Regions from separate parts of the Salipaludibacillus sp. HK11 genome, predicted to be linked through region 3. Evidence: riboswitches for the same ligand, from Rfam matches in the RefSeq annotation. Region 3 holds a riboswitch; each other region holds the start of a gene.
The links. Region 3 has a riboswitch for cyclic di-GMP ahead of ACM26V_RS20785 (anti-repressor SinI family protein). Riboswitches for the same ligand answer to the same signal wherever they lie in the genome.
Positions count from the first base shown of each region.

Region 1: another riboswitch for cyclic di-GMP. It lies ahead of ACM26V_RS19990 (flagellar assembly protein A); the one in region 3 lies ahead of ACM26V_RS20785 (anti-repressor SinI family protein).
Region 2: another riboswitch for cyclic di-GMP. It lies ahead of sda (sporulation histidine kinase inhibitor Sda); the one in region 3 lies ahead of ACM26V_RS20785 (anti-repressor SinI family protein).
Region 4: another riboswitch for cyclic di-GMP. It lies ahead of ACM26V_RS05015 (anti-repressor SinI family protein); the one in region 3 lies ahead of ACM26V_RS20785 (anti-repressor SinI family protein).

Region 1 is NZ_CP181045.1:4,204,874-4,209,832, forward strand. Features, by position in the region: gene ACM26V_RS19985 (methyl-accepting chemotaxis protein) at 1-59, shown strand, start outside; gene ACM26V_RS19990 (flagellar assembly protein A) at 119-2,170, opposite strand; cyclic di-GMP riboswitch class I at 2,218-2,304, opposite strand; gene ACM26V_RS19995 (fluoride efflux transporter FluC) at 2,508-2,915, shown strand; gene crcB (fluoride efflux transporter CrcB) at 2,912-3,289, shown strand; gene ACM26V_RS20005 (BCCT family transporter) at 3,341-4,959, opposite strand, start outside.
Region 2 is NZ_CP181045.1:1,117,125-1,122,083, reverse strand. Features, by position in the region: gene ACM26V_RS05695 (hypothetical protein) at 191-235, opposite strand; gene ACM26V_RS05690 (S1 family peptidase) at 342-1,022, opposite strand; gene ACM26V_RS05685 (DUF4190 domain-containing protein) at 1,394-1,693, shown strand; gene rlmN (23S rRNA (adenine(2503)-C(2))-methyltransferase RlmN) at 1,744-2,826, opposite strand; gene sda (sporulation histidine kinase inhibitor Sda) at 3,115-3,270, opposite strand; cyclic di-GMP riboswitch class II at 3,278-3,361, opposite strand; gene ACM26V_RS05670 (aldo/keto reductase) at 3,958-4,875, opposite strand.
Region 3 is NZ_CP181045.1:4,376,155-4,381,113, forward strand. Features, by position in the region: gene ACM26V_RS20775 (ATP-binding protein) at 1-891, shown strand, start outside; gene ACM26V_RS20780 (response regulator transcription factor) at 896-1,597, shown strand; cyclic di-GMP riboswitch class I at 1,834-1,925, shown strand; gene ACM26V_RS20785 (anti-repressor SinI family protein) at 1,960-2,124, shown strand; gene ACM26V_RS20790 (N-acetylmuramoyl-L-alanine amidase) at 2,501-3,487, shown strand; gene ACM26V_RS20795 (hypothetical protein) at 3,600-4,325, opposite strand; gene ACM26V_RS20800 (YfhD family protein) at 4,469-4,654, opposite strand; gene cydD (thiol reductant ABC exporter subunit CydD) at 4,928-4,959, shown strand, end outside.
Region 4 is NZ_CP181045.1:956,471-961,429, reverse strand. Features, by position in the region: gene ACM26V_RS05030 (cupin domain-containing protein) at 1-61, opposite strand, end outside; gene ACM26V_RS05025 (MFS transporter) at 245-1,432, opposite strand; gene ACM26V_RS05020 (MarR family winged helix-turn-helix transcriptional regulator) at 1,425-1,910, opposite strand; gene ACM26V_RS05015 (anti-repressor SinI family protein) at 2,434-2,565, opposite strand; cyclic di-GMP riboswitch class I at 2,581-2,666, opposite strand; gene ACM26V_RS05010 (DUF2975 domain-containing protein) at 3,475-3,951, shown strand; gene ACM26V_RS05005 (helix-turn-helix domain-containing protein) at 3,963-4,190, shown strand; gene ACM26V_RS05000 (GNAT family N-acetyltransferase) at 4,338-4,868, shown strand.

The sequences.
Region 1 (4,959 bases), 170 kb from region 3:
AAGAGTTAAGTGAAATAGCTATTAATTTACAAGAGAAAATTAATGAATTTACCACATAATTTATAGCCTGATGTGCTGGTTTGCAGCGCATCAGGCTATTATATTTCGCAATATCAATTTAATAAAATACTAAATTTTCATTCTCATCCAAATGAGCTCGAATATCAAAGTAATCCTTTTTGAAAACATATTGTTTGTCACCGACTTTTATAACAGTGTCTGCCATGACTTCTTTGATTTTAATCTGTTGGTCATATGGGACTTCAATGAATGTTTTTACTCCTGAGGCTGAACCTGCTTGCTCAATTGTAACGCCTTCTTTGCCATGAATCCGTCCGCCCATTGTTTTCCCTTTAATGGTTACACTTCCATCGGAATGGATGAAAGTGTTCACACAACCCTTGCCTTGAATATAGACATCTCCATTACAATGAATCTCACTATTCATTGAGTAATTAAGAGTAATAGAAGAATTGTTTTCTATTGGGCTTTGACATATTTCCATTAAACTATGCGCTTCATTTATGAGATCATCAACATCAGAATTTGATTTTATTACATTGTGATTGTTAACAAGAAAGCTTTTGTATAACTTTATCGCAAATGTATGCCAGCTTCGGTCGAGTAAATCTTGTCTTTCATTAATGGCTTTAACTAACTGTGTAGTTGTTGGTTTTAAATCCTTAAATTTAGTCTCTGCCAACACTTTAATAACAGGAGTCAATCCTTGTTGGCTTTGATACGTGTCCTGGAATTTAGCTGATTGAGTTAATTGTTTCAACACTGTAACGAAAGGTTCAAATATGTGAATGAATGGCTCTAGTTTCTTAGCTATCTCTTCAAAAACTAAACTGTTCTTACCAGCAATCAGTGAACTATTAATCGAGTTACCTACGATGGTAATTGAATTTCGCGTTTGAATAGAACTATGAAAAACATTTCGGTGCATCCATGCAGATCCTTCTGCATCGACGGTCATTTGTTCATTTACATGACCAGTTATTTCAACATCACCGACAAAATGTATATTACCGTCTTCCATATTCAAATCGCCACGATGTAATAGTTTTGGTAGAATAGATACACGTACAAGTTGGCCAATTTGTTCTACTTTCGGTCTGCCCTTCGTTATTGCAATAATTTTATTTTCTTCTGGCAAATATTCTATCCCACTACCCATCTTGAGAATGACCGGCTCACCTGATTTCGCTTTGAGACTTTCACCATAAACATTTATTCCATCTTCTCCAGGAGTCGGATCCATAATAGTAGCTAACATTTCTCCTTCCTCTATGGAAGGAATGTAAATGGATTCTCTGAAATCAATGCTTCCATCGATTTTTTCAGAAAAGGGTGTTGTTCGCTCGTGAATGTCGATAGAGTAAGAAACTTCTCCATTGGAGCCGTCTTTGGGCAACATTCCTTCAGCAATTATATATGATTCTGGTTCGCTGGATTGACATGCAGATTTGATTCGATCGTGCTGAATATTTTCAGTAATTTTCATTTTTTCTAATTGGTCATAGACATCTTTTTCTGTAAGCTGGTTGTTAACTTGTGTGGCTTGAGCGACTTGAATCTTTATTACGTCAGTAGGAGGGTGGTCTTCTATGGATGGGATAATATAATAACCAGGTTCAACAGCTAGAGTTACCTCTTGGTGTTGCTGGTCCACCTTCACCGACCACTTTGTTTCAATCGCTTTTGTCTCTAAGTCGAACTTTAATAAATCACCATTAGTTAAATAGGTTCTACCTTTTACAGGCTCACTATTTTTTAAAACAGTAAAATCCGGTGGCACTTCAAGTAGTGGTTTTTTCGTTTCTGTGTCTTGAAAGTAGAGGCTACCATCTTTGACCCATGCTTTGCCTTGTAAATTTTGGTTAGAAAGGTCTGACAAAGGGGTAGCTTGCGATGGGGATGAGTGGTGATCTTGAATCTCCTTTTTAAGCCAATCTTCCCATCCAGAATCATTTTGATCGCTAGTTGTAGAGTTGTCTATTTTAGAAACAATGATTTTTGCCTTTGATCTATTGAGTCCAAATAGGCGCTCAGAACCTGGATCAACAATTTCAATATGCACATCTTTTTTTTCTAGTTTTAATTGATGGAGTGCCTTCTCAATGGCAGAATCCACATTTTTACCTTGAAATATCAATGACTCAGTCAAGGCAATCACCACCTCTTCAAATAAATTGTAGAAGCAGACTTTTCTGCTTCGGCAGCTCGGCGATCATAGAAGATGTCTTCCTTAGACCCGTAGCTTTGCGCCACTATTTTTCAATAGGTTTGCCATTATCGTCAGTTAATGTAATATTGTAGTAATTTCTACTTATATCATACTCTATTTTGTTAATGATGAAAACGTTTATTTCAGCTCTTAAAACATTATTGCTGTGTTTGCGTGAGCATTAATTTCTTCTTGATCATTAGAAATCATTTGTCATGCTTAGTGACAAAGAACTATACTCTAGCTAGGTGAGTATTTAGTAAATAAGGTGGTTACCATGAAACTGAAAATTTGGATAATAATATCGATATTTTTTGGCGGGGTACTCGGAACGTTGCTTAGGTATGTCATCAATTTACAAACGATGACATTACTTTTCCCTATAGGGACTGTCATTGAAAATTTGCTGGGTAGCTTTTTACTTGGGGTGTTAACAGGATGGATTGTTGTGAAAGTAATTCCTCCTGTTGTGAAGGAAGGAATAGGTGTAGGATTTTGTGGTGGATTCACGACGATGTCAACGTTAGCTGCAGATTCTGTATTTTTAGCAGGGCAAGAGACGTTATTTCAAGCCAGTTTGTATCTTGCAGTCTCTTTGTTAGGTGGAGTTGCACTAGCGTTTCTTGGCATCGCTATTGGACAGAGAGTAGCAACGGGTAAGAAGAAAGCAGGTGTTAAAGTGTGAACATCCTTATTGTCGCCTTAGGTGGAGGTTCTGGAGCAGTATGTAGATACTTGCTTGGTTTATGGATCAAAAATAATACAAAACAGAGAAAGATTCCTACCGCAATGCTATATGTTAATTTACTTGGTTCATTAGGGTTGGGAGTTTTGTTTGGGCTACTTTATCAGGAAACCCCTTTCGTAGACTATGATAACCCAATATTTTTACTACTCGGAGTCGGTTTCTTTGGTGCTTTTACGACGTTCTCAACTTTTACTGTGGAAGCATCTAGCTTGATGAATAAAAGTAAGTGGCGAGAGCTAGGAATTTATATTGGATTTTCAGTAACTGGATGTATTGCTATGTTTGTTTTAGGGATGTTTTTAATAACTTAAAGGCAGATGAAAAACGCATGATCCCTAGGACCATGCGTTTTTTACTATGAATTATTTTTTATCCTTCTGGTGATCTTGATCTGATTCGTCTTTTTTATCTGCTTCCAAATCTCCGTTTAATTGATCACCAATATCGTCACGTAAGTCGTCATAAATTTTCTCTTTAAATTCATCATAGACTTCTTTCTTAATATCATCGTATACTTCATCTTTGACTTTTTCATAGACGTCCTTTTTTATTTCTGTGTAGGCTTGATCTTTAAAATCATCATATGCTTCGTCTTTCATTTGTTCATAAACATCATCTTTTATTTCGTCGTACGCTTCATCTTTGAAGTCATCGTAGATGTTTTCTTTCATCCCACCGTATACTTCTTCTTTGACTTTTTTGCGCTCACGTTTCGAGGTGTGGAGTCTGTCAGCTTTTAAATCTTTCCCCATCATCAGTAATAAAGAAAAGATCATGACCAACATGATAATCGCAAACGGCAGAGCGGCAACGATGGAAGCGGTTTGTAACCCCTCGAGTCCACCACTGACTAATAAAACACTTGCAGTACCTGCAATTAATAGTCCCCAAATTACTTTGATCGATAATTTAGGTGCTAAACTTCCAGCACTCGTCATTGCACCTAAAACATATGAAGCCGAGTCTGCTGACGTGATAAAGAAGACGACAATCAAAAGCACAGCCAAAATACTCATGAAAGTACTAAGTGGTAAATTTTCTAACATGGCAAACAAGGCAACCTCGACGTCATTTTGGACAAGACCACCGATTTGATCATTGCCGCCTAAAATCATATCTAAGGCGGTACCACCAAATGCAGTAAACCATAGTGCTGCTAATAGAGAAGGGACAATTAATACCCCTGCAACGAATTCACGAATCGATCTTCCTCTAGATATTCGTGCAATGAAAATCCCCATAAATGGTGCCCATGAAATATGCCAAGCCCAAAAGAAGATCGTATTATTGCCAAGCCATTCACCGTCACCAAACGGGTTTAAATCCAAGCTCATTTGCGTCACATTTGTGATGTAGCCGCCGACCGTCGTCACAAAATTTTGCGCAATGAACAATGTTGGCCCAGTAATGATAACGAAAAGTAAAAGTATTGCAGCGATGGTTATATTGAGTGTACTTAAAATTTTAATACCTTTGTTGATACCGGTAGCGGCCGAGAACATAAATAAGACCGTAACGATTGCAATAATTGATAATTGCGTCGCTGGGGTATTTGGAATCCAATCGATTAAGTAAGATAGTCCACCAGTAATTTGCAAGGCACTAAGACCAAACGTTGTAGCGACACCTGTTGACGTTGCCAATACAGCAAGTACGTCGATCCCTTTTCCGAGAGGCCCATGCGCTCTGTCTCCTAAAATAGGTTGAAAAGCAGAACTAATCAATGCTGGTTGATCTTTTCTGAATTGTACATAGGCTAATGTGAGTGCTACTAAAGAAAAGATTGCCCATGGGTGTAGTGCCCAATGGAATACTCCGTAACGGAGACCAGCGGCAGCGCGAACACCTTCTGATGCACCAATGTAATCTGGGTGTGGATCAGAAAAGTAAAGGACAGGTTCTGCAACTCCCCAAAATACAAAGCCCACACCAATACCGGCGGAGAACAACATCCCCAACCATGTAATGAATTTATATTCTG
Region 2 (4,959 bases), 1.9 Mb from region 3:
AATATATTTGATGTCTGACATCCAACATATATTCTATGTTACACAGTATTTTAAAAAAAATCTAGCTTTTTTATAGAACGCTTTCAGCTTTTTATCTATTCATCGAAGAAAATCATTAAAATTATTAAATAAAACAAAAAAAAGCAGTCACATGATTAACTACTTTTTTTCGTTTAAATTGTGATCCAAGTTACTTCATATATGAAATCCCGACGATGATTAACAAAACAAACATGACAACAATAAGAATAAAAGACATTGAATCACCCGCCTTTATCATAATAACTTACAGTATATGTTATGTTAGTTCACCGAGTTTCGATTGGATTTCTTGTATTTTGCTAGTCTGTATAGTCCATGAATTCAACTAAATCTTCGAGAGGAATAGCAAGTCCTACTTTTGTCCTTGAACCCTCATGTTCCACTCTTGTTGTAGCATAAACGACTCCAACGACATATCCTTGATCATTAATAACGGGACTTCCACTACTACCTTGATAGATAGGTGCATCGAGCATAATAACAGGCTGGGCTCTGCTTTGGAATGTAGTTGTGCCAATTAGATTACCTTCGTTTGCAATATAATTAAAGAAAAGTGGATTACCAATAACATAAACTGGTGAACCTACTTCCCAATTTTCTTCAAACTCTAATACTGGTGGAGAATAATCGCCGGGGTCAATCTTAAGAATTGCAATATCCGACTCTTCATTTTTTTCTACGACATTCGTAAGAAAACTTTCACCATCTTCAAATGTCACTACAGGTTGTGGGTCATTACTTACAACATGTTCATTCGTCATAATATGTCCATCTTCTGAAATGTAAAAGCCAGTTCCTTTGCTATTACCTGCTCTCACAACCACAATGGATTCTTTGTAGAGTTGAACGTCTTCATTATTAGACAATTCCTGCGATGTAGCAATGAAGTCTATAGCAGGGAGGTTAAAGAGCTTTGGCCATATCGCAAATACGTTGCTTAGTAACGCAACAATCAGTAACGAAGCTATGAAAATTTTCATTCCTTTTCTTTTTATCTTTGGTTGTGATACTCTCTCTTCGGATTCTCCCTCTGGATTAAAAAATTCTTCTTTTGTGTAATATCTTTCACCATCAAAAAATAAATCTTCTTCTTTTTCTACTAAAGTTTTCTTTTCGGGTTTATCATTTCTATTATTATATTCATGCTGATCATCTGTAATCGTTTTCCCCTCCCATTCAACACACCGGCCGCCATTCTTCTCAAATATCTTATCATATAATGAGCGAGATGACAGTGTCGTGAAATAATATAAAATATTAAATCTTTCAGCTTCTATTTTAATAACAATTGTTACCTAATAAGTTTCCATGTAAAATAGAACGATATAATATAAAGAAATGAGGAGTTTTAATGGAAAATCAAAACCAAGATAACTTTCAGGAAAAGAATGCCTCTCAATACAACTACAATGTTAAAGCAATTATTTCCGGTGTTACTGGAGCTCTTTCAGTAATATTCTTTTTTTTAATACTACCAGTAGGTATGTTTCTCGGTTTTTTTAGCGTTTTATTTGGTATTATCGCATTATTTGAAATAAAAACAACAAAACAACACGGGAAACTAATCGCTGTACTGGGCTTTATTGGAGGCGCAATCACAGTAGCTCTGCCATTTCTCGTAATCTTTTTTGCAATTATTACAGGTTATTAAGTATTAGAAATAAGACCTCGCAAGAACTGCGAGGTCTTAAGTGAACGGATTTAAACGTTAGATTTCGCTTTTGCTTTATCCTTTTGCATTTGTTTACTCCTTAACTGACCACAGGCAGCATCGATGTCAGACCCTTGTTCATGACGCACGCCACATTGAACACCATTTTTCATGAGAATATCAAAAAATGTCAGAATGGATCCTTTTTTACTTTGCTTGTACTGAATATACTCATCCACAGGGTTATATGGGATAAGATTAATATAAGTCAGCTTCTTTTTGTCCTTGACTAATTCTACCAGCTCTCTAGCATGCTCTGGATTATCATTAACACCATCAAGCAGAATATATTCAAAAGTGATTCTTCGGTTTGTGTTTTCTAGGTAATAATCAACAGCTTCCATTAATTTTTCGATGGGCTGTGCTTTATTTACCTTCATTATGCGGGTACGGAGTTCATTGTTTGGAGCGTGAAGTGAAACGGCCAAGTTAACTTGAAGCTTCTCATCAGCAAATTGATATATTTTCTTAATAATACCACTCGTTGAAACGGTAATATGTCTCGCTCCTATCGCTAATCCTCTATCACTGTTAATAACTCGGAAGAAGTTCATCATGTGTGTATAATTATCAAACGGCTCTCCAATACCCATGACAACAATATGACTAACTCGTTCGTCTTTGTCCGTTTCATCCATGCTATGCTGTACATTCATTACCTGCTGGACAATTTCTCCACTCGTTAAATCACGATCCTTAGAAAGTAATCCACTTGCACAAAAACTACAGCCAATATTACAACCTACTTGTGTCGTTACACAAACGGAATTTCCATAGGCAAATCTCATTAATACCGTTTCAATTAAATTTCCATCACTTAACTTAAATAGAAACTTTTCCGTTCCATCACTTGATACTTGTTTAGAGTGTAATTCCAATGTTTTCATTTCAAAATGATCTTCTAACAGTTTAATACAGTCTTTTTTTAAATTTGTCATTTCAGCGAAAGTTTTCACCCTTTTAACATATAGCCAGTCCCATACTTGAGTCGCTCGGAAAGGTTTATGCCCACGCTCTTCAAACCATGTTTTTAATTGGTCAAACGTTAACCCGTAAATTGATTCTGTCTTCATTCTTGTACCCTCATTTCAAATCTTGATCAATAAAATGTATTATTAGTGTCATTTACATCGATATCTTCATGCCATCAGACATTATCTCAAGTTTTGCTGAAAAACTCAAGTTTACTGATTTTTTCCCTTATTTTTGTTATTTGATTAAAAAATATCAACTGCTTCTTTACTCCTAATTAAGCTTTACTTACTTGAAAAATTAACAACATCAAATCTTATGTTTTTATTTTTCTGATGCAAAAAAGGCAATTCACTATTAACAGTGAGATCGCCTCTTTTGTAAAAGAATCAAGAAAAAGAATATCTTTCTTTACTAATGCCCCTCTTATCCAATTCTGCTTCTAATATTTTAATGAAGTCTAAATCGAGCTCAAGTTCCTTAGCACTGTGATAAATTTCTATCAGCTGATTATCCTGCAAAGTATTAATCGTAGAAGACATCATACAACCCCCCTGCTAAGGTCGGTTGCACTACCTGCTCCAAACTATTCAAGTGCCCAAGTACAAATAGTTTTTCATAGCTCCCTTATTTATTTTGTGTTAGATTGAAACCTATTGAACATAAATTCGCTATTTAATAGAACATTATCTTTAATTATCATTATAACATATTTATACCTAATTAACAGAATGCATGTTCTCTTTTGGTGAAAACAGTGCGAAAGTTTGGTTATTAAGAACCTCACTAAATAAATTTACGATGATTATTATTAATTCCATTACTTAAATCCCATAAACAGTTATGATTAATTAAAATTTCTTTCCAGAATGATTTAAGTAAGCTATTATCTTCATTAATAAATTATTATTATTGCCTTTGCAGACCCCAGAGTTTTTCCAGTAATTAAAACTTTCTTAATTCACTAATCCCCCCTCCATGAACCTCCTTTAACACTTATTCGCCACAAAAATTTTAATTCCTTTACAATTATACAAATAAATTACAAAATACCTATATTTTTTTATCAAAATTCAAAAGTGTTATTTAAAATGTAAAATAAAACTGGCCAATAACCTTAAATATCATTAATAAAAATAAATGGAAAGGGAATTTACCCATTCCATTCATCGAAAACAAAACACAAAACATTTAATCAAAAAACAAATGATTACAGATTATTTATACAAGATTTATGGCAATTTATTCCCTGCAGCCAAATATAGTTCGTACCACTCTTGTCTAGTTAATTTGACGTCTACAGCTTTAGATATATCTTGAATGCGGGTTGGATTCATTGAACCTATTACCGGTTGAATAGTAGCAGGATGTCGCAAAATCCATGCAATTGCAATAGCTGAATCAGTCACACCTTTTTCAGCAGCAATTTCCTGAAGTTTTTTATTTACTTCAGGAAAATCTTTATTCCCGACAAAGGCACCTTCAATCATACCGTGCTGAAATGGTGACCAAGCTTGGATCGTCATGTCATTTAACCTACTATATTCAAGAATATTACTGTCATGAACGATAGATGAATCGTTTTTCATATTAACATTGAATCCGGCATCGATCATCGGTGTATGTAGAAGGCTGAATTGAAGCTGATTAATGATCAAATCTTCTTTTATGTATTTTTTTAACAGTTCAACTTGCATTGGATTTTGGTTACTAACACCAAAGTGGCGAACTTTTCCTGATTGTTTCAATTTCGTAAATGCTTCAGCAATTTCTTCAGGCTCCATGAGTGAGTCTGGACGATGCAATAATAAAATGTCAATGTAATCTGTGTTTAATCGATTCAAACTACCTTCAACAGAAGTCAAAATGTGTTCTTTTGAGAAATCGAACGAACCTTTTCTTATTCCACATTTTGACTGGATAACCATTTTATCTCGAACTCCTGACTTCAAATCAACCGCGCCAGCAAAAACTCTTTCCGATTCTCCTCCTCCATAAATATCAGCGTGATCAAATAAATCAATTCCAGCTTCCATCGAAGAATGAATCACTTTAGCAGCTTCATTTTTAGAAAGTTTGTCCATTCGCATACAACCTAATGAAATTTTTCCAGTTTGTAAATTACTCGTACCTAATTTGATTTTTGTCAAAAAGACACCTCATTTCGTATATTGATTATATTTTAACACGACATCTCAAGAAACATAATCAAACTAGCTTAAAACAACATTTAT
Region 3 (4,959 bases):
AGAGCGGAGGAGTTAAAAAATATAAATATCAAATTAAAAAACTTAAATAATGATCTAGAAGATAAAGTGGATGCGAGAACGAAAGAATTAGCAGAGAGAAATGAGCAATTAATCGAATCAAATCAAGAATTAATTGACATGGAAAAAGGTAGAGTTCATTTACTATCGAATATTTCTCATGAATTAGGAACGCCTATCACGTTTTTACAAGGCTACGTGCAAACGGTTAAGGAAGGATACATTGATGCTGGCAACTTGAAATACTTAAATATTGTAGAAAATAAGGTGAAATTATTAGATCGTCTTATTAATGATTTGTTTGACCTTGTAAAGTTTGAATCTGGAAAAATGAGATTAAATATTGAAAATATTGAACTTGAACCATGGCTATTAGATGTGTATAACAGATTTGAATTAGAAGTGAATCAAAGTAATATAAATCTTATAAAAACGAATGTAAACTATCTACATAGAGTGGATACAACTATTCTCCTTATTGATATTGAGAGAATGGATCAGGTTTTTTCTAATTTGATCTCTAATGCGATCAAACACACTTCCTCTGGTGGAGTGATCACGATTTCAGCGGAGGTATCAAAAAATAAGCGAAACAATAAAACGTTTGAGTTTGATGGTATGGTAGTTATTGAGGTAAAGGATAACGGAATTGGCATCGATCAATCGACATTGCCCCACATATTTGAACGATTTTATAAAGGGAGCAATTATTCTGGTGATAGTGGGACAGGGTTAGGTTTAGCGATAACGAAAGAAATTATTGAATATCATAAAGGCGAAATATGGGTTGAAAGTTCAGCGGAAACAGGGACTTCTTTTTTTGTCTCGTTGCCAGTTGTTTTCAAAGATTCAGTGAAAAACGAAGGGGTGTGAGTAAGTGAATCCAGAGAAAATATTAATTGTAGAAGACGATGATGACATTCGTGAATTGACTTCATTATATTTACAAAAAAAAGGATATCTCGTTTTTACAGCTGAGAATGGGATAAATGCCTTAAATATAATCCCAGAACAACAACCAGAATTAGTATTATTGGACATTCTTTTACCTGGAATGGAAGGGTTTGAAGTTTGTGAGAAAATTAGATTAATAACAAATGTTCCGATTATTTTCATGAGTTGTAAGAGATCTTCGACTGATAAAGTGAAAGGCCTCAATGCAGGCGGAGATGATTATATTACGAAACCGTTTGACCTTGCTGAATTAGAGGCCCGCATAAAGGCAAATTTACGTCGAAATGGGTTACAGTCTTTCGGTGAGGTGAAGAGTACCCGAGTCTTACAATCGGGCGAAATATCTGTAAATTTAAATAGCTTTGAAGTGTTTGTTAATAATAAACTCGTTTCATTGTATGCAAAGGAACTCCAATTGCTCTTGCTATTTCTAAAGAACCCTAACCAAGTGTTTAGTTCAGAACAGATTTATAATCAAATTTGGGGTATTGACCAATTTGGAGATTTGAAAACAGTCTCCGTCCACATTCGTAATTTGCGAAAGAAAATTGAGAAAGATCCAGCTCATCCGTCTCATATTAAGACGGTGCGTGGGTTTGGTTATAAGTTTCAAGATGTTAACTAGCATTGTAGGTGGCTATTCTATGGTTAGTATATTTTTAATACTAATTTAAAAAAAGAATCATTTTTTTCCCTTTATTTAACTTAGATTTAACCTTTGCCCTGTATATTAAAATTTAGACAGGTTGACAGGTGAAGGAATTCTAGGGATGGAAGAGTACACTTGAATAAGATAGAAAATTTAAACATATCAATGGTAACTTCGTCGATTAGCACATTGTCTTTGATTAAAATCTTCCTACTAGTAAAAGGCAAACCTGCTTAAAAGCAGTGGCGCAAAGCTATGGGTCTAACGGTCTGAAAAAAAGGCCTATGATCGCCAGGCTGCCTATTAGGTACTTGTGGGAAAGGAGGTCTAGGGAAGCAATGGAAAATACATTTGGCTCAACCTTAGACAAAGAATGGGTAAAATTGATGGAAGAGGCTCGGGAGATAGGGATGACTCCAGAGGATGTTCTACAATTTTTTAATCACAGAAAAAGTGAAAAAAGTTTTATTGTTTTGAATGACCAAAAAGGGAATGTGTCATAATTTATTATTGGTACTGTATTTTTTTAGGTTTGCATTTTTTCCATGAATGAACGTCAATTAAATAAATGTAAATCATGTATGCTACTGGTCCAAATGGATCAGTATTTTTTTTACTTTAAGAATGTTTAACTTAGCTAAAGGATTAAAACCAAAAAAACTAATTTATTGAGGATTTATCTTAAGCAGGTTGCTGAATAACTCAAAAATTGGCAAGCAGATGATGATTTTTAACAAATATCCTTCACTTGTCCAAACGTTTCGAGCTAACAACGCATTATATAGTGGATAAGGGGAGGTTTTTTCTAGGGAGTACAAGTAAATAGGGGACTAGTCGAACTTACTCAATTGCTTTCTGCAAATAAAGGAGGAGAAGTTTATGGTTAAGATTTTTATAGATCCTGGTCATGGTGGAGATGATCCAGGAGCAATAGGGAATGGGTTGAGAGAGAAAGATCTTGTGTTGGATATATCTAGACGGATTAGACGACAGTTAAATCGATTTAACGATGTGGAAGTGAGGATGAGTCGAGAAGATGATCGATTTATTTCACTATCAAATCGAGCTACTTTGGCGAATTCCTGGGGAGCAGATTATTTTATTTCTGTTCATGTGAATGCTGCTGGTGGAACTGGATTTGAATCGTATATTTGGAATGGAAATGTCAAGTCACAAACGCGATCGAATCAATCAATTATGCATTCGGAGATTATTGCCCAAATAGGGGTGAGAGATCGAGGTAGAAAAAGCGCCAATTTTGCGGTGCTCCGTCGTACAAACATGCCTGCAATTTTAACAGAAAATCTATTTATTGATAATGCTGCTGAAGCTGCGAAGCTTAAAGACAGCGATTTTTTGGAAGCGATAGCCAAAGGACATACCAATGGGCTTGTTTCGATTTATAATCTAAAAGGGAATGGAACTGAAAGTGGGACGGATGAGACAAACGGATCAGATGAAGAAGGTTCTCCACCATCAGGGGAAATCAGTCAGATTCAATCAACGTTAAATGATAGATATGCCCTTTCGATTGCCGTTGATAATATTTACGGACCTGAAACACAAGGAACTTTGTTAAAAGGGTTACAAACGGAATTAAACAAACAATTTAATCGGAGGCTTGTCGTAGATGGAATTTGGGGCCCAAATACGAGAGGTGCAGTTGTTAATGTAAGGAGAGGAGCAAGAGGAAATATTACCTGGGTTCTACAGGCTACACTCTTAGGTAAAGGATTCTCTCCAGGTTCAATTGATGGAATATTCGGCCCGAAAACCGAGAGTGCGGTAAGGAGATTTCAACGAGCGCAAGGAATTAAGATCGATGGAATTGCTGGGCAAGAAACTTTTACAGCTTTATTTAGCTGATAAAGAGACACTTTTTATTTAAAAGGCATTTTCTCCTCAATACAGGAGAGAATGTCTTTTAAGGTTGAACAAAAAAATATAAATTATCCACTAGTGCTTCTGTGACTTTATATTACCATTGAAAAAAGTATTTCAATGACATCGTCACTACTGTATAGGAGACGACGCCGAATGCAAAAGTTGGATAGTGTGCTTCTTGGTCAGGAGGTAGCTCATATTTTAAAACATTTAAGATCATTGCCCCTGAAATGAATGCAAAAATAATTGCTTGGACCAACGCAGGCAATGTAACCTTCATTCCAATGTACCAGCCAGCCAAAATTCCACAAACAAGAACATACCTCCCAATTTTATTATAAAGATCCCCGTATTCGATCCATAAATCATGGGCAATTGCAATAAAATGAAGACCAACCGCAAGTCCATAAAAAACAGCTTGTATCCCCGCAACTTTATGAGAAAGGACCGTGTAAGAAACAAGCATATTATAAATCGTAAAAAAACTGATCTGCATCCAAAATAATGACCTAGCTTTTTCGTAGTTCAGATTTTGTTTTTTCCTCACAATTTTTTGAATACCGTAGAAAAGGAGAAGGCCTAACAAACCAACAAAATATAATTCCGACTCCATCGTTAAAGTATTTGTATAACTTTTAGCAATATCCTGTTCTTTATGTAATGTAGGGAGCACATAAACAAAGACATAAGAAACAGCAAGTCCTCCTGAAAAAGAGAACCATCGTAACCGTTGTATACGGTCATCAGGTATAAATTCGTTTGCTAGTAAATGGATGGCGATGAATGCTCCCCCGATAATAAAGGCATCAATAGACATCATGAAATCTCCTTCAGCCGTAATAGCTTCTATGGTTTCCTATATATAGGTAAACTATGGAGGGAAATACTTATTTATTCTAAAGGTTTGCGATTACGTGGGAAAACACTAGGGTTGGTAAGTGCAATCCTAGTGTTCTTAGTGGATTATGTTTTTTTCCGTTCAACTTCTGTTGGACTGTACCCAGGTCTTGCATGTAGTTCATAGAGATCGTCCATCTCTTTTGCTATTTCCAAATCTGGAGAATTATCTGTAGCGATATCTTTTTTTGGTGTCTGAGGTAACGATTTTTTATTTTTATCACGGGGGCGACGATTTCTTGTACTTCCCATAAAAACAACTCCTTTCAGCTTCATTTTTTGTGAAAAAAGAAATTGATATGTTATGAAAATAATGGGTGTTTTCTTAGCTGAAAAGGCAATGTTGTTTTAATCTCAAAGTGCCTAATATTATGATTCAGATATATTTACCAAAAATAAGTTAGAATTGTCACGAAAGTGTCATAATATTATTGAGGGTTTTGTTGTGCGATTCAATGCGACATCCTTTAGAATAGAAGTTATTAACACTGTGGACAAAGTGAAAACGGGGAGACGTTGAACGTTATGAACGAGCTTAAACAGATGGCAAAATCCCA
Region 4 (4,959 bases), 1.8 Mb from region 3:
CTTGTGCGTTCGCGTTCGTGTAATAAGGATGCAGATACGGATTTGGCACATAATTATACACTTTGTTCATCCCCTTTAATGATTTATACAGTAATCATATGCCTACCTCTTTAAAACGTACGTTTATTTTAATGCCTGATAAAATATGAACGATTTCCAACATTAATAAAAAAAGTGCTCGACCATATGATTGTCGCACACGGTCAAGCACGGAAAGAAATAAATGTACCATGTATTTTAAAATTCAGGAAACATTCTTATTTGTCAGCATTTGCCCCTTTTTTTTCAGAAGCATTACCTTAATCGCTATCGCTAGAAAAACTATCGCTACAAAAATCATGCTCCCTGACAGAAACATATACATAAACCGAATCGACTCATTGCCAAATAAAACACCTATCCCATCGAGAACAATTGGCGAAGAAAATTGTCCAAAAAACAGCATACTTGTAACAATCGCCATCGCTTGAACGGTTTGTGATTTCGGTACTTGACGTGATACTTGGTCAAATACAGTAGGTAAAATCGAGCCAAATCCAAACCCCATAAAACCAACACCTAGACCAATGAAGAATAAATGATTTGAAATAGCAACGATGAAAAAACCGGTACCCATTAGTAATAATTGGAATGCGATAAAATAAGTTTGAAATAATCGTTTAACTCTACCTAATAGTAATCCAGCAAAAAATCCTGCTGCTGTTGCTATCGATATAACAGCTCCTGAACTTTGTGAGTTGCCAATTCCTTCTTCTTGGATATATAAAGCCATGTTCGTAGGAACCGAATAAAATGCTAGAACGATAAAGAACATCGCAGCTCCATAAGCGTATAGTTTTTTGGGTAATGGTGCGACCGTCATACCTGGCACTTTCTTCTCAGGCCTCGTAGTCGGTAAATATAATAACACAACAATTGCTGCAACAATAACTAGACTATAAACGCTGAATGCCATCCTCCAACTCACCGCAGCTAAAAAACCTGACATTAGAAACAGTACAACGCCACCTAGATTATTAGCAGCACTTACTTGCCCCATAGTTGCAGTTCTCTCTTCTCCATCAAAAAAATCAGCGACAAGTGCCGTCGATATTGGCATCAGCAATCCAACACCTACTCCTAATAATGCGCGACAGAGTAGCAGAAGTTCTATACTTGATACCAAGCCCCCTCCTAATCCACCAATTAAGTAAAATAACATTCCGACAAAGAGAATATGTTTCTTTGAAAAGCGTCTTGTTAAATGACTAGAAACAAATATGAAAGGAATTATCATCACAGAAGGTATCGTTAATATTAATTTTATTGATGTTTCACTTACATCCGGAAAAGCAAGGGCAATGTCACCAAGTGCAGGAGATATTGCGGCTCCCGCCATTACAGTTAATAGCGAAACAGAAAGAATCGCCATTTTTAATAGAATTTTATTCATCTAACCCCAACTTTCTACCTGTTTCTTCATAAATCCAACTCGTTGTTACATTTTTGGATGCAATTTTTTTAAGAACACGCTTTGTTGTAGCAACATCTTCTTCCGCAATTCCTTCTGTCGCCTTAATTAATGTTATAGTAACAAGCTCCATTAGTTTCTCTTGTTGTTCTTTTCCTATCTCCGTTAAGTAAATTCTTTTACAACGCGCATCAACAGGATCTTTCCTTCTATAAATAAGTTCTCGATTTAACATATTTTGAATAAGTCGGGACACACTCGCTTGATCTTTGCCTGTTCGTTCTGCAAGTTCAAGTTGGCTAAGCCCATCTTGATTCCATAACTGAACTAATATCGTCCAATGTTCGGTAGTTACATTGAACCCATGTTCGGAAAATACTCGTTGCACACTAGTTGATAGAGATCGACCAGCATTAGCAACAAGAAAACCTAGCGAATCTTCTAACCTATATTCAGACACTGGACCATCTCCTTAATCACTTTTACTATCGTACAGGCAAAATACTTGTTTATGCAAGTATTTTGCTTTTATGTTAAGTCGGTATTCATTTATCATGCATAATACGGCGCTTCTTCTGTTGTATCTTTTTCGCTCTTTCTTTCATACAGCACAAGATGCCTAATCTTCTACATTATCTTTGCAAATCAAGTTTGCTTTCCGGAAAAGTTTCCTAGTAACCCGAAAATAAAAAAGACTATCTCCAATGATAATTTTGAGAAAGTCTCATTTCATATATATACTTGATAAGAATTTTTACCAGCAAGATAGCATCGTTAGACCTTTCGTCTAAATAAAATGCCTGATCCCCAATCCGCTAAATATTAACAGACTGGTGGACCAGACATTAGAATACTATATCTCTCCATCAATTTCAAAATAAATATCACCTAGAGAGTGTTTCATTATAATGAAAAATATCAACTTAATTATTTTAAATTTTCAGTCATTTATAACGCTTACAACAATAATAAAACAAAACTAGCTATACCGCCTTTTTTGATAAGAATTCCCGAATTTTCTCTATAGGAATTCCCATATCATATGCCTTTTGGATCAGTTCAACCCACTCATTATCTAGTTTTTCAACTGAATCATTAATAGAGCTTAGCATCATTTATCCCCCTGTTATTGAGGCAACCACAGCAATCATAGTCATTCAACCTTAGACCTGTGGCTTTGCGTCCTAAACTTTCGATTAGTTTGCCTTTATCTTTATTTTTGGTTCTATTATCATTGAAATAAGCATCTCTTTGGCTCATAATAAACAACAACTTATCGAATCAAAAAACAAAGGTTCACAGTTAATTGACCCTTTTAGACCGACATATTCTTATTATTTTGAGCTAATGACATAATTATTTCATTAAATACTATTCAGCTACAGATCAACAATGCTGAGCTTATTGTTTAAAAGCAGCAACTACTATCAACCTTATCAACTTCTAAAATACTAAGTCTAAAATGAAACAGTCAATACGTTCATAAAAAATGATTTACGCAGAAAAAGGATACAAGAAAGTGACAATGAAAAAATCACAGAAAAAGTAGGAATTAAACCTCCTTCAGTATATGCATTTTTTTAAAAATAAAGAAGATGTTTTCTCACATTTATATTTAATCACATTTTCACCTTCAACTAACTAATATTCATTAGGTAGAGCCAAATAGCTAGCCTCTTCGCTAATTCCCTTAAATTATATCACACAATATTTAATTTAACATAAAATTCAAAAAATAAGAACTTGATAAAAAATCTTAGATATTTCTTAACTAGTAAAATTGAAATAGAATTCACAGACAGACTAACTGAGACATTCATGCGAAGATTCTTCTCACAATGAAGTACAAAATTGCCGCTTTTCATAGTGACACTCGATCCTTGTTCTACAGGTGAATATCTCTACCGAAGAAGTAATCTTCCGAGTGCTACGAAAACATTTTTACTGATAAAGGATGTTTTTTTATTGTGAAACGATAAATTTAATGTATAATTTAAATTAAATAAATAAGTGAGGTGATTTTAATGAAACCTGGATCTACATTGTTTTTGAAAATTGCAGTTATTTTAATTGGAATCACGATACTTTCCTTGTGTATATTTTGGTTGCCTTGGATCGCAAGTGTTTCGACTGAAGCAGCACCAGAGTTTGCTTATTTGCAATATCCCGTCTTAATTGGTTTATATGTAACCTCCATCCCGTTTTTCTTTGCTTTGTATCAGGCTTTAAAACTTTTGGACTGCATAAAAAATAACGCTACATTTTCGGAATTGTCTGTAAAGGGCTTAATGAATATAAAATACTGCGCGATTGTAATTAGTATCTTATATGTCTTAGGTAGTTTATTTCTTCTTTTACAAAATGCTCTCCACCCTGGAATAGCAATTATAGGAATGACAATTACTTTTGCTTCTGTTGTGATTGCAGTCTTTACGGCGGTTCTCCAGCGATTGTTAGAGAATGCGATAACTATTAAATCAGAAAATGATTTAACAGTATGAGGTGAAAAATAATGGCTATTATCATCAATATTGATGTCATGTTAGCGAAAAGAAAAATGAGTGTAACGAAACTATCTGAAAGTGTTGGCATAACAATGGCAAACCTTTCTATTTTGAAAAATGGAAAGGCAAAAGCGATTCGACTATCAACGTTAGAAGCTATTTGTAAGTCTCTGGATTGTCAACCTGGAGACATCCTAGAATTCAGAAGCGACGAAGATGAGGGTCTTAAAAACTAGGTAGAAATGAGAGAATCTTCCCTTTAGTTATTTACTCATTTTTCTGGATGCGATACAATTAACCTAAATCTGGAAATTGAAGGGAATGAATCATGCGCAGATATCAATATTTTATCCCAATATAAAACTATAATGGAGGGAGAATTATTGATTACAAGTTTATTTACAGAAAGATTGTATTTAAGAAAAATGGTACCCGCTGATTCTGCTAGTTTATTCAAAATATGGTCTGATCCTGATATTACGAAGTTCATGAACATATCTAATTTTAGTAATGAAGGTCAGGCAACTGAAATGATTCATTACATTAATGCACTCTCTAAAGAAAATAAAGCGATACGTTTTTCAATCATTGAATTAACATCTAATGAAATTATCGGATCTTGTGGCTTTAATTATTTCGATTTTGAAAATGCTAAAGCAGAAATTGGATACGATATTGCCAAACAATCATGGGGGAAAGGCTATGCACCAGAAGCTATCTCTAGTCTCCTTAACTATGGATTTGAAACAATAGAGATGAATAGAATCGAAGCGAAAATAGAGCCTGGGAATATAAATTCAATAAAGGTCCTAAGAAAACTAAATTTCACATTTGAAGGGACACTAAGACAGGCTGAAAAAATCCATGGGAAATTTATTGATCTTAACATGTATTCCAAACTAAACACTGATTAATTGAACTGCCTCTATTTCACTGAAATAGAGGCATCCCTACTTTTTGAAGCTATATACAATAAAACGAAACTTCGATCACTTTCACCTTTCG